Regions from separate parts of the Alistipes sp. HGB5 genome, predicted to be linked through region 2. Evidence: riboswitches for the same ligand, from Rfam matches in the RefSeq annotation. Region 2 holds a riboswitch; the other holds the start of a gene.

Region 1 (5,851 bases), on a different contig from region 2:
GATTCTACACGATGCTTGAGGACGTGTTTACGCTCGAAAAAATCGGCGAGGATGCCCAGGGCAACATCATTAAGGAGCGCCGCAACGCTTCGGGAGCCACCGTGGCCGGCGTGGGAGCCGAAGCCAAGGCGGGTATTCCGGGACGGTTCGAGCTGCAGCTGGGCTACACCTTCCAGCGCAGCCGTTACGACGAACCCGAAAAATGGTCGGACGACGTGACGCCCCAGCGGCGGATGTTCCGTTCGCCGGACCATTACGGCTACTTGACGGCGAACGTCAACCTCACGCGTGATTTCACGGCGTCGGTGTTCGGCAACTACACGGGCCGGATGCTCGTGCAGCACAATGCTGGGTATATCGAGAGGGATACCGAGCGTCTGACGCCCGATTTCTGGGATATGGGCCTGCGGCTGTCGTACAATTTCCGGCTCACGAAACAACTGCGGCTGGAACTGAATGCCGGGGTGAAAAACCTTTTCGACAGCTTCCAGAAGGACCTCGATTTCGGCCAGAACAAAGATGCCGCTTATATCTACGGTCCGGCAGTTCCGCGCACTTACTTTATCGGAGCAAAATTCGCGCTGTGACCAAGATGTACCGTGTTATTCGGATGCAGGGCCGGTTCCTGCATCCGAATTTGTATTTAGAGCTTGAAGGTCGGCAAACCAATAGGAATAAGTTTTCACCGTTCCGTCGTCTAGGCGGATGTCGTAGCTTTGTGAAAAAGATCGGCCCAGCCGGAACGGCACGGGCTGTCGGAAGATCGGACCGTCGTAACAGAATGTATGATATTCGCCGTTTTCTCCATTGGGATCGACTCCGGCAGGCAGAGAGGCTATGAAGCCGCGGTCGATCTCCCGGCCTATGGCGTCGGCGCCGAGTCCGTCGGCCATCGTGGTTACGACGACCGTCCGAAATCCCGATACGAGGAAATCGTTCATCACCTCTTCCGAAGATTTTCCCCAAAGCGGTTCCACGATTTCGATTCCGTGCGGCGAGAGTTGCTGCTCCCGGTATTTGCGCACATCGTGCAGGAAAATATCCCCGAAGATGAAACGGGTCACGCCCTGCGTCTTGAAATGCTCCACGGCCCGGGACATGGCGACGTCGTAATCCTCCATATTGCCTTTGGGCGTCAGGTCTACGATATAAAGAGGAACGCCGATGCTTTCGGCCTGCATTTGCAGTAATGCCGTCGGGATGCCGTGCATCGTCGAACGGTGCGTATCCCGGTTTACGGTAGTCAGCAGCGCGACGATCTCGTATTCGCCCGATTGCTGTGCCCGCAACAGCGCATGGGCGGAATCCTTGCCGCCACTCCAGTTGAATACGGCTTTTATCCGTTCCATATTATATTTTCTGCATTATGGAAGAACCCGCAGACAAGGGTCAAATACTCGGGCAATGATCCGTCTGTACCCCATTTCAGTTCGATGCCGAAGAGTTCGGAGGTCGTGCGTGCGATGTCGAATCCGCAGGCTTCGAGCGATGGGCGTACCAGTTCGGGGTGGCGGCAGGGTTTCGCTTCGGGGCGGGTGCAGGTTCCTTCGGGGCAGTAGAGGCAGGTGCCGACATAGGCGAACGACCGTCCGCCGTACCTGCGTTCCATTTCGAGCAGCCGCCGTTCGAGCCGCTGCCGTTCGGGGCGGATCAGCCGGCCGGCTTCCGACATCGGAACGTGCTGTTCGGCAGGAGTGATCTTCGTCGCGATAATCAATGCTGACGTATATTGCGAGAGATATGCTCCGACATCGTATCCGAACGGCGGACATCCCCAGCTGCAGCCGTAATTGCGGCAGGCGCGGCAACACTCCAAAAACCGCTTGGCATCACGGAACCGGGCGATATAGTCAGCCACGGGCAATGCAGCGCAATGGTCTTCTGCGGTATATCGAAATGAAAAATCCATGAAACAAAAATAGTCGTTTCGGGCGTTTGTAATGCTGTTTCACGAAAATAATTTGTTGTCGAGCGCTGTTTTTCGGGATTAACCGTTATATTTGCCCCAGATTTGGTTTTCCGTTCCCCGTGCCGGGGAGGAAATGAAAAGGGAATCGGGTGCAAATCCCGGACAGTCCCGCTGCTGTGAAACTCCGTGAAGGTTTCGAACATCTCAGCCACTGATCCGCAAGGATCGGGAAGGCTTCGGAACAGGAGTCAGTCAGAAGACCTGCCAAGTCGATTCGATGTCAAAGGACCCCGAGGGATGGGCGTTTGATTTCGGTTGTATACTGCATGATAATTTTAATTCCGATGCTGTTGCAAGGATTGCTGTGCCGTTTTCGGCACACGGGTTTCGCTTTGCGGGAACAGCTCGGCCTAAAACGGGATTCGGTATGGAATTACTCGAACGATTGCTATTTGGTTCCGAGTCGCTTTGGGGCGGCGGTGTCGCCCACTCGGTGATGATCCTGGCGCTGGTCATCGCACTCGGCATCATGCTGGGCAAGGTGAAGATCGCCGGGGTGTCGCTGGGGGTGACGGGTATTTTGTTCGTCGGCATCGCGTTCAGCTATTTCGGCATGAACATCGACGAGCACCTGATGCACTTCCTCAAAGAGTTCGGACTGATTCTCTTCGTCTATTCGATCGGTTTGCAGGTCGGTCCCGGATTTTTCTCCTCGTTCCGCAAGGGCGGCATCACACTGAACAAACTGGCCGTACTGGTCGTGGCGCTCGGCGTCGTTACAACGGTTGCCCTTTATTATGTCACCGGGCTTCCGATGACGACGATGGTCGGCGTGATGTCGGGTGCCGTGACCAATACCCCGGGGCTGGGTGTCGCGCAGCAGGCTTTCAGCGACCTGCACGCCGGAGCCGATGCCCCGGATATCGCGACAGGCTATGCATTGGCCTATCCGCTCGGAGTGATCGGAGCCATCCTGACCCTGCTGGCGTTGCGCTATCTGCTGCGTATCGACGTGCGGCAGGAGGAAGAGGCGGCAGGTTTGGGTACGGACGTGCTGAAAGACCTGACGACCCGGCGGATTTCCGTCGAAATCTGCAATCCTGCCGTCGAGGGTAAAAGCATCTCCGGAATACGCCGTTTGGCCCTGCGCGATTTCGTCGTGTCGCGGATTTGCCGTCCGGGCGAAGCTCCTGAACTGGCCGATGCTGCGACGACGCTCCGCTGCGGCGACCGGATTTTGCTCGTGGCGGCGCCCAAAGATGCCGAGGCACTGGTCGCGTTGCTCGGCCGGGAGGTGGATGCCGGTCCGATGATGCCGGATAGGAAGATGATTTCACGCCGAATACTTATCACCAAACCCGAGCTGAACGGCAAGACACTCGCCGAACTGCGCATCCGCTCCACGAGCGGCGTCACCATTACACGCATCAACCGTTCGGGTATCGACCTGGTGGCTGCAGGGAATCTGCAGTTGCAGCTGGGCGACCGGGTGACGGTCGTGGGTCCCGAACTTTCGGTAGCCCATGCCGAGCGGCTCTTCGGCAATTCGCTCAAGCGTCTCAACCATCCCAACCTGATTCCTATTTTCATCGGCATCGCGCTGGGTGTCGTGCTGGGCAGTATTTCGTTCTGGATTCCCGGCGTTCCGCAGCCCGTGAAACTGGGCCTTGCCGGCGGTCCGCTGATCGTCGCCATCCTGATCGGCCGCTACGGTCCGCATTACCGGCTCATCACCTATACGACGATGTCGGCCAACCTGATGCTGCGCGAAGTGGGCATTTCGCTTTTCCTTGCGGGCGTGGGGCTGGGTGCCGGCGAGGATTTCGTGCCTACGCTCGTCGCGGGCGGATATGTCTGGATCGCTTACGGAGCTGTAATCACGATCGTTCCGCTGCTGCTGGCGGGGCTTTTCGGACGTTTTTACTACAAACTCAACTATTATACGCTGATCGGCGTGCTTTCGGGCGCGTCGACCAATCCGCCGGCACTGGCCTATTCGACCGAGCAGACCACGTCCGACGCACCTTCGGTGGGATATGCTACGGTCTATCCGCTGTCGATGTTCCTGCGGGTGCTGGCGGCCCAGCTTTTGATTTTGATTTTCGGATAACTCAAAAAGGCGCGGCCAAACAAAGACCCGTTACTGCCATAACAAGTCATTGCATAGAGATTAGTAGCCGGCCGCGCCTTTTTTTAATTGAATAGTTATGAATATCGTATTATACGGAGTTCCGGCGGAAACGGCCGGAAGGATTGCAGACCGATACGGTCTGAAAGTGATAAATTCGCCCGACAAATTCGACGCATCGGGAACGATGGTACTTGTTCCGTCGATAAACGCCCCGCGGTACCTGTTGGCGTTTTACAACGCCATGCTGCGGCATGAGGACGATGTCGATGCGGTCATTATCTGCGGTGCCGAGTCCTGCGAGGCCGTCAGCACGGTGCAGTACTGCACTCCGCTGGGGAAATTCTTCACCCTGAACGGTGATCTGGACGGAGAGGAACTGGTATCGGAACTTTGTCTGCTTCTCGATTCGCTGTTCGCCGAGGGGAATCAAATCAATTTTTAGGAATGGAGACTAAAGGCTATGTACACGTTTACACCGGTAACGGCAAAGGCAAGACCACGGCGGCATTCGGACTGGCCCTGCGGGCGTTGTGCGCCGGGAAGGGCGTCTATGTCGGGCAGTTCGTCAAATCGATGAAATACAATGAAACGAAGATCGAACGGCTGTTCAACGGCTCGGACCCGGCATTCGGTCGTATCCGTATCGAACAACTGGGGCGCGGATGCTTTATCGGAAAAGACCCCGAGTTGGCCGATGCGGAAGCGGCACGCAAAGGATGGACCCGTTGTGCGGACCTGCTCCGAAGCGGGGAATACGATGTGGTGATCCTCGACGAACTGACCATCGCCCTGCATTTCGGACTGCTCTCGACCGCTGTCGTGCTGGATGTGCTGCGCAGCCGTCATCCGGCTGTTGAGGTGGTTATCACGGGGCGTTATGCACCGCAGGCACTGATCGATGCGGCCGACCTTGTTACTGAAATGTGTGATGTGAAGCACTACTACACGCAGGGCGTCCTTTCGCGCGACGGTATCGACCGTTGATTATTCGAGGCGTTGGTAGTAGTGTAATTCCCGGTCGTTTTCGTCCAGTACCTCCGGGTGCATGATCGCGATCAGGTCGTGCAGGACGACGTCGGGCTGTACCACACCCGACTCCCAGTAGTCGTTGCCTCCGGCGACATTCAGCCGTTTGTTGCAGTTGTAAACGGCACCGTTTCTTACGCATCGGGTGTTTGTGAATTTCGGGAACTGCGATTTCAACTCCCCGAGTGACGCGGCACTGCCCGCATTGAGCCACATATCGGCCTGTGCCGTGAGCATATACGCCTCTTCGAGGTCGATGGGGAGCGAACGGTTCGATGTGTTCTTCTTGTAAATATAATCCCCTCCGGCGTCGGCGATCAGCCGGGCGACGTAGCTTTCGGTCGACGCCATAAACCACGACCCGGCATAGGGCGTGTTAATCATCACTTTCGGATGTTTCGAAGTCGCCGCCGCGACTTTTGCCCGGAGCGCATCGTAACGTTCGGGAACCGGCTCGAAGACTGCTTCGCCTTTTTCGCGGCTGTCGGTGATCTCGGCGATAGCCACCAGCCATTCGGCCTTGCCGAGCGGCGACTCTTCGAGGTACTCGCCGATGTAACAGAACGGAATGCCCATTTCGAGCAGTTTCGACTCCATGCCGCTTGCGCCGCTCACGCCGAACAACAGCACCAGATCGGGCCGTTGTGCGAGCAGCAGTTCGTAGTCGATATTTCCGTCGAAGCCGATGTCCGCCACGGCTTCGGGGTGTGTCGTTACATATTTATTCGAAATATAGTTTCTTCCCGAAACTCCTACCACCCGGTCGACCTGTCCCAACGCATCGA
Region 2 (5,851 bases):
GGTTTTTCCGGCTCGGAGGCCGGAGAAGCAGGCGCGGGCGTCGGCTCGCACGCCGCCGAAGAAGATTGGGGAGAACACGGCGCGCAAAACAATGCCGGCTCCGAAGGTTCGGGCGAGCATGACACGCGACCCACCGCTGAATCCGAAGGTTCAGCAGAGCCTGACACACGACACACCGCTGAATCCGAAGATTCGGGCGAGCATGACACGCCACGCACCGCCGGATTCGGGAGCGTTTCGGAAGATATATCCGCAACAGTCCCGGAAGAGCAATTCGCACCGCAGCCCCCGCCTCCGGTCCCAAGTTCCCGGCCCGAAACAGAGCCTGCAGATGCCGGATTTGCCCCGGCGCCCTCCGTCCCGAAAGCACTGCGGCCCCGGATACGCCGCCACAACAGCCATGAAGCCCCGATGCTTCCCGCGACCGAGAAGACGAAGATCACGAAGGCGGTACGCCCCAGCGTCGCCATGCCGCCCACGACGGCGGGATCGGAACCGACTTCCAGTCCGAGCAGGAACAACAACGCCCAGATGATGACGGCGATCAGCCGGGAGACGAACGCGAGGCGCCGGCTTTGCAGCAGGCGCCCCGTGACGATTCCTCCGAGAATGACGGCGAAAAGAACAAGCATTGCCTACTCCTGCTTCGCCGTGAGTTTTTCGATCTGTTTTTCAGCTTCGGCGCTGAGTTTGCCGGCCTGTTTCTTGGCCTCTTCGACCAGCTTGTCGCCCGCTTTCTCGGCCGCCAGCTTCGCCAAAGCACCCTTCTCCTTGGCGCCGTCCACAAGTTTCGTGCGCTGTGCTTCGGCGGCTTCGACCAGCTTGTCGCCGGCACGTTTGGCCTCCTTGCGCAGGTTGTCGGCCTGCTTCTGAATCTCCTCGCCGAGCGATTCGCTGCCCGTAAGCTTCTGAATCTGCTGGTCAATGACGTTCTTCACGGCCTGCTCGGCCGCTTCCTTCACGCCGAGCGTAATCTTGGGCGAGGTGAACGTACCGCCTATGCCGACATTGACCGACTCCAAGATCCCGCCCGCAGAACCCGCAGGCAGGGCCACCTTGGCCGTATAGTCGATGGTCTGGTCGAGTCCCGTCGAACCGGACATGTTGATCTTTATGTCGCCCATCTTCAGGTCGAAGGGCTGGGTCGTAACCCGGCCGTCCCTGATCGAGAAACGGACGGCGACATCCTTGGCTTCGATTTTCCGCAACTTGTCGTTGTCGAGCGCCTTGGCCAGCGCATCGAACGCTTCGAGGTTCTGGATATGGATGTTCGCCGACTTGATTTCGCCCGTGGCGCTGAGCGACTGCAGGTCGGGTTCCATCTTCGGATCGAGCGCGGTCGTCATGTCGAGCGACAACGAATAATCGCCGCCCGTTTTGGCGAACAGCGGCACGAGTTTCTGCACCATCTCCAGTTCGTCGAACGTCTTGGAGAACGAAGCGCCCGAAAGCCCCAGCGACAGCTTCAGCGCCGGACGCTGCGGATCGGCCGCCGTCGAATAGCTGCCCGAAGCGGTCGCCGAACCGCCGAAGAGCTGCATGCGCAGCCGTTCGAGCGAAAGGGCGCCGCCGGCCACGCGCATCTCGCCCGATATGCCGGATACGGTCATTTTCTGGAAAAGCACCTTCTGCAGTTCGGTATTGAGCGAGAGGTTCAGGTTGCGCGGCACTTCGAGGGCCTGCACCGGTTCGGCGGAAGTCCCGGCCGACGACGTCTCCGGGGTCTCTTCCGGTGCGGAATCGGGCATGACGTTCATCATTTCGTTCAGGTCCAGCAGGTCGGACTTCACATAGAGACGTCCCGAAAGCATGTCGCCCCGCAGCAGGTAGCCGATGTAGCCCGAAAGCTGGCCGTTGGCCGCCAGATCGCTCCGGCCTATCGTAAGGCCGAGTTCGCCGAGCGTCATGGCCGCGGGCGTAATGGTCGCTGCGGCACGGCGGATATGGACCGCAGGCAGTTCGGGCATGGTCAGGCCCAGCCGCTCGACGACGAACGTTCCCGACGCGCCGATCCGCTCGTAGCGGCTCTTTTCGATGTCGGACATACGGCCCGAAACCTTCACGTCGGCGGTAATCAGGCCGCTCAGTTCCATCCCCTTTTCGAGCGGATACACCTCTTTGACGGCCCCCAGATCGACACGGCCGTCCACCGCGGCACGGAACGTCGGGTCGCTGACCAGATTGGTCGCATAGGCCGACGCCGAAAGCGAATTCCCGGCCATCCGGAGCGTGAATTTCGAAAGGTCGATTTCAGTCTTATCCGCCACGCCGCCGGGATTGGCGATCCGGACGTCGATGTTGATGCCGTCCACCGCCTTGGGCAGCGACGAGTACTGGAAACTGCCGTTGCGCACCTCCGTCCTGAGCTCGAACGCCGGAAGCGCCGCACCGCGCATTTCGCCGCGCGCCCAGAGCGCCATCGAAAGTTCGCCGCCGGCCGCAAGATTACGGAAGTCGCGGGTGTAGAAGGCCGGAACGAGCGAAAGCACGTCCTTGAACTGCACCTTGTCGCAGCCGGCCGTGACGTCCATGGCCACGGCGTCGTCTTTCAGCTCCACCCAGCCGTCGAGACCTACCTCGATGGCGTTCAGGCGCAGTTTGTTCTGCGAGAAGGTAAAGCGGCTGTTCGCCAGATCGGCCGCAATCACCGCATCCAGCTCCGCTTCGGCGCCGCTGAGCATCGGAATACCGCCCGAAACCAGCCGCATGCCCTTGGCCGTCAGCCGCAGGTCGAGGTCGGTCTGGTCGGCCGACATGTCGCCCCGCAGGCGAAGTGACAAAGGTGCGGTCGAGAAGCGCATGCCCGTCGAATCGTCCTCGTAACGGATCGCCGCGTCGCTGATCCTGAAGTCGCGGACCGAAAGGCGGAACGACGAAGGTTCCGCATCGGCGGGGGTCTCCTCTTCGCCCTGAGCCTCTTCCGAAGCCTTCACAACGTCCCAGTTCACCCTGCCGTCGGCAAGTTTGTGCGCATGAAGCGCAGGCTCCGAAAGAATGATCTTCGTCACCTCGAACCCCTCGTCGCCGAAAAGCGACATCACGTTCACGACCACCGAAATCCGCTGCGCGGCGACGATCGTATCGCCCGCGAAAGGCTCCTCGCCCACCAGCGTCAGTCCCTTCAGGTCGAGCGAAGCACGGGGAAAATGGCGCAACAGGCTGATGTCCAGCTTCTCGAAATCGAGCCGCGCATCGAGCATCGCATTGGCCTCACGCTTCACAATCTCGGCGATCTTGCCCCGCAGCACCATCGGCGCCACCAGAGCGATCACCAGCACGACGGCCACCACGATGGCCGCAATCTTCACGAATTTTTTCATCACTTATCTGTTTTAAAGGCGAAAACCGTGGTTTCCACCTCTTCGAATCCGACTTTGCGATAAAGCGCCCTAGCGGCTTCGCGCGCCGGGTTCGACGTCAGCATCACCTTCCCGGCGCCGATGCGGGCCGCATGCTCCACGGCGGCGCGCACCAGCGCATCGCCCGCGCCGCAGCCGCGTGCCGCGCCGTCCACCACGACGTCCTCGATCCACGCCTTGCGCCCCGAAGGCGCATCGTACCACGCCAGCGTCAGCACCCCGACGATGCGTTCCCCGGCCACGGCAGCCAGCAACTCCCCGGTTTCGCTTCCGGCCACACGCCGCAACACCTCGCGGGAGGGCGCGCCCAGCCGCGGCGAAAGCTGCGGCATCAGCCGCGCGAACGCCTCTTCGAGCGCATCCGAGACTTGGGTTATCCGTCGTATCTCAACCGTCATAACATCCGATTTTCGGGCAAAGTTAATCTTTTTTCACAACAGCTCCGCCGATCACCCTCGCCGGAGTCCGCAGAGCCGCAATTTACTCAACAAAGTTAATATTTTCGTCCGAATCTTTGGGGCATGTCTCGAAAAAAGATTACTTTTGCGTCGCATCGGTTCCCGAAACGCCCCGGAAGGGCGCGGGGATTAAAAGGGAATGCCGTGAAATCCGGCAACAGTTCCCGCTGCTGTAAGTTACGCAACATGTTCCGGCACTCTTTGGCCACTGTCCTCCGGGACGGGAAGGCGCCGGAACGGTAACGAGTCAGAAGACCTGCCGCATGCCGTTCAACCAATATGCACCCTGCGGAGAATGGGGCGCAGCAGACCGTCGCCGACACCGGCATCCGACACGTCAGCCCGTACCAGCCGCAGTCATTTGAAAGCCGATGAAACGCGTTTTACGACATATGGCGGTTTTATGCGCCGGCGCAGGATTCTGCTGCGCCTGCATGGACTACGGACCGCTGCATGAAGAGCCGTTCGCGCAGTCGCAGCGCGGCGTGTTCATCACGTGCGAGGGCAACTTCGGCTGGGACAACGCTTCGCTGTCGTTCTACGATCCGGCGGCACGGAGCGTCGAAAACGAAATCTTCATCCGCGCGAACGGCATGAAACTGGGCGACGTCGCCCAGTCGATGACCCTCCACAAAGGACGCGGATACGTCGTGGTGAACAATTCGGGCGCGGTCTATGTCATCGACCCGGCGACTTTCCGCGTCACGGGAGTGATCGAAGGGGTCGTCTCGCCGCGTTACATCCACTTCCCCAACGACACGACGGCCTATATCACCGACCTTTACGATCCGCGCATCACGGTCGTGGATTCCCGCAGCAACCGCATCCGCGGCCGGATTCCGATGAACGGCCACAAATCGACCGAACAGATGGTGCAGTGGGGCGACGAAGTGTTCGTAAACTGCTGGTCGTACGACGACAAGATTCTGGTCGTGGACGCCGCACGCGAAACGCTGGTGGACTCGATCGAGGTCGGACCGCAGCCCTCGTCGCTGGTCCTCGACCGCTTCGGCAAACTCTGGACCGTCACCGACGGACGCACCGCAGGCATTCCTGCGGCGCTCTACCGCATCGACGCCGCCACGCGCCGCGTCGAGCAGACCTATACGTTCGCCGCGGGCGACCATCCCTCGTCGGTCACCCTCAACGGCACGCGCGACACGCTCTACTTCATCAACCGCGACGTCTGGCGCATGCGGGTCGATGCCGAGGAGCTGCCCGTCACGCCGTTCCTGCCCTATACGCAGACCACCTATTACGAAGTGGCGGTCGATCCGCTGACCTCGGAGGTCTACGTGGCCGACGCCATCGACTACGTCCAGCACGGCGTGGTCTACCGCTTCACGGCGCGGGGCGCGGCCGTCGACACGATACGCGTCGGCATCACCCCCGGATCGTTCTGTTTCAAACCGTAAAAAACATTCGAAGAAGATGAAAAAATACGCATTCCCTCTGGCGGCTCTTCTGCTGGCCGCCTGCAACTCCGGCGAAGAGATCACGACCACGCAGACGGACGAACCCGTGGCCCGGATTCTCGAATACACTCCCGCACCGGGACAGTTCATCAACGAAGAGGCGCGCTCCGGAGGCGCGTTCGACAACGTGGATACGCCGGAGAAAGCCTGCCGGTACGCCGCCGCGCGTTTCGCCGAGAACAACTGGGTTTCGCTCGGCGGATGGGGCGGATACCTCGTCGCGGCATTCGCCGAGCCGGTACCCAACACGGGCGGTTACGACCTTTACGTCAAGGGCAACGCCATGAACACCTCGTCCGAGCCGGGCGTCGTCTGGGTCATGCAGGACGCCAACGGCAACGGAATGCCCGACGACACGTGGTACGAGCTGAAAGGCAGCGAGTACGACAACGCCGCGACGATCCGGGGGTATGCGGTCACCTACACGCCGCTCGCCGACGGCTCCGCCGCATGGACCGACGACCGGGGCGGCAGCGGCACGATCGACCGGATGGACGAACATACGCAGGCCTCCTACTGTCCGGCATGGATCGAGCCTGCCGACCTGAAATTCACCGGC

What was found. Region 2 has a riboswitch for cobalamin ahead of HMPREF9720_RS06515 (YncE family protein). Riboswitches for the same ligand answer to the same signal wherever they lie in the genome.
Region 1: it holds a riboswitch for cobalamin, as region 2 does, so the genes downstream of both, HMPREF9720_RS06785 (putative transporter) here and HMPREF9720_RS06515 (YncE family protein) in region 2, are expected to answer to the same signal.

What each region holds. Positions count from the first base shown of each region.
Region 1 covers NZ_AENZ01000041.1:34,259-40,109, forward strand. Annotated here, with positions in the region: gene HMPREF9720_RS06770 (TonB-dependent receptor) at 1-587, shown strand, start outside; gene HMPREF9720_RS06775 (ATPase) at 603-1,349, opposite strand; gene HMPREF9720_RS06780 (DUF2284 domain-containing protein) at 1,337-1,909, opposite strand; cobalamin riboswitch at 1,996-2,192, shown strand; gene HMPREF9720_RS06785 (putative transporter) at 2,337-4,019, shown strand; gene HMPREF9720_RS06790 (hypothetical protein) at 4,117-4,482, shown strand; gene HMPREF9720_RS06795 (cob(I)yrinic acid a,c-diamide adenosyltransferase) at 4,485-5,024, shown strand; gene HMPREF9720_RS06800 (ABC transporter substrate-binding protein) at 5,025-5,851, opposite strand, start outside.
Region 2 covers NZ_AENZ01000040.1:129,416-135,266, forward strand. Annotated here, with positions in the region: gene HMPREF9720_RS15850 (LysO family transporter) at 1-632, opposite strand, end outside; gene HMPREF9720_RS06505 (AsmA family protein) at 636-3,320, opposite strand; gene HMPREF9720_RS06510 (GNAT family N-acetyltransferase) at 3,320-3,757, opposite strand; cobalamin riboswitch at 3,897-4,096, shown strand; gene HMPREF9720_RS06515 (YncE family protein) at 4,210-5,232, shown strand; gene HMPREF9720_RS06520 (hypothetical protein) at 5,249-5,851, shown strand, end outside.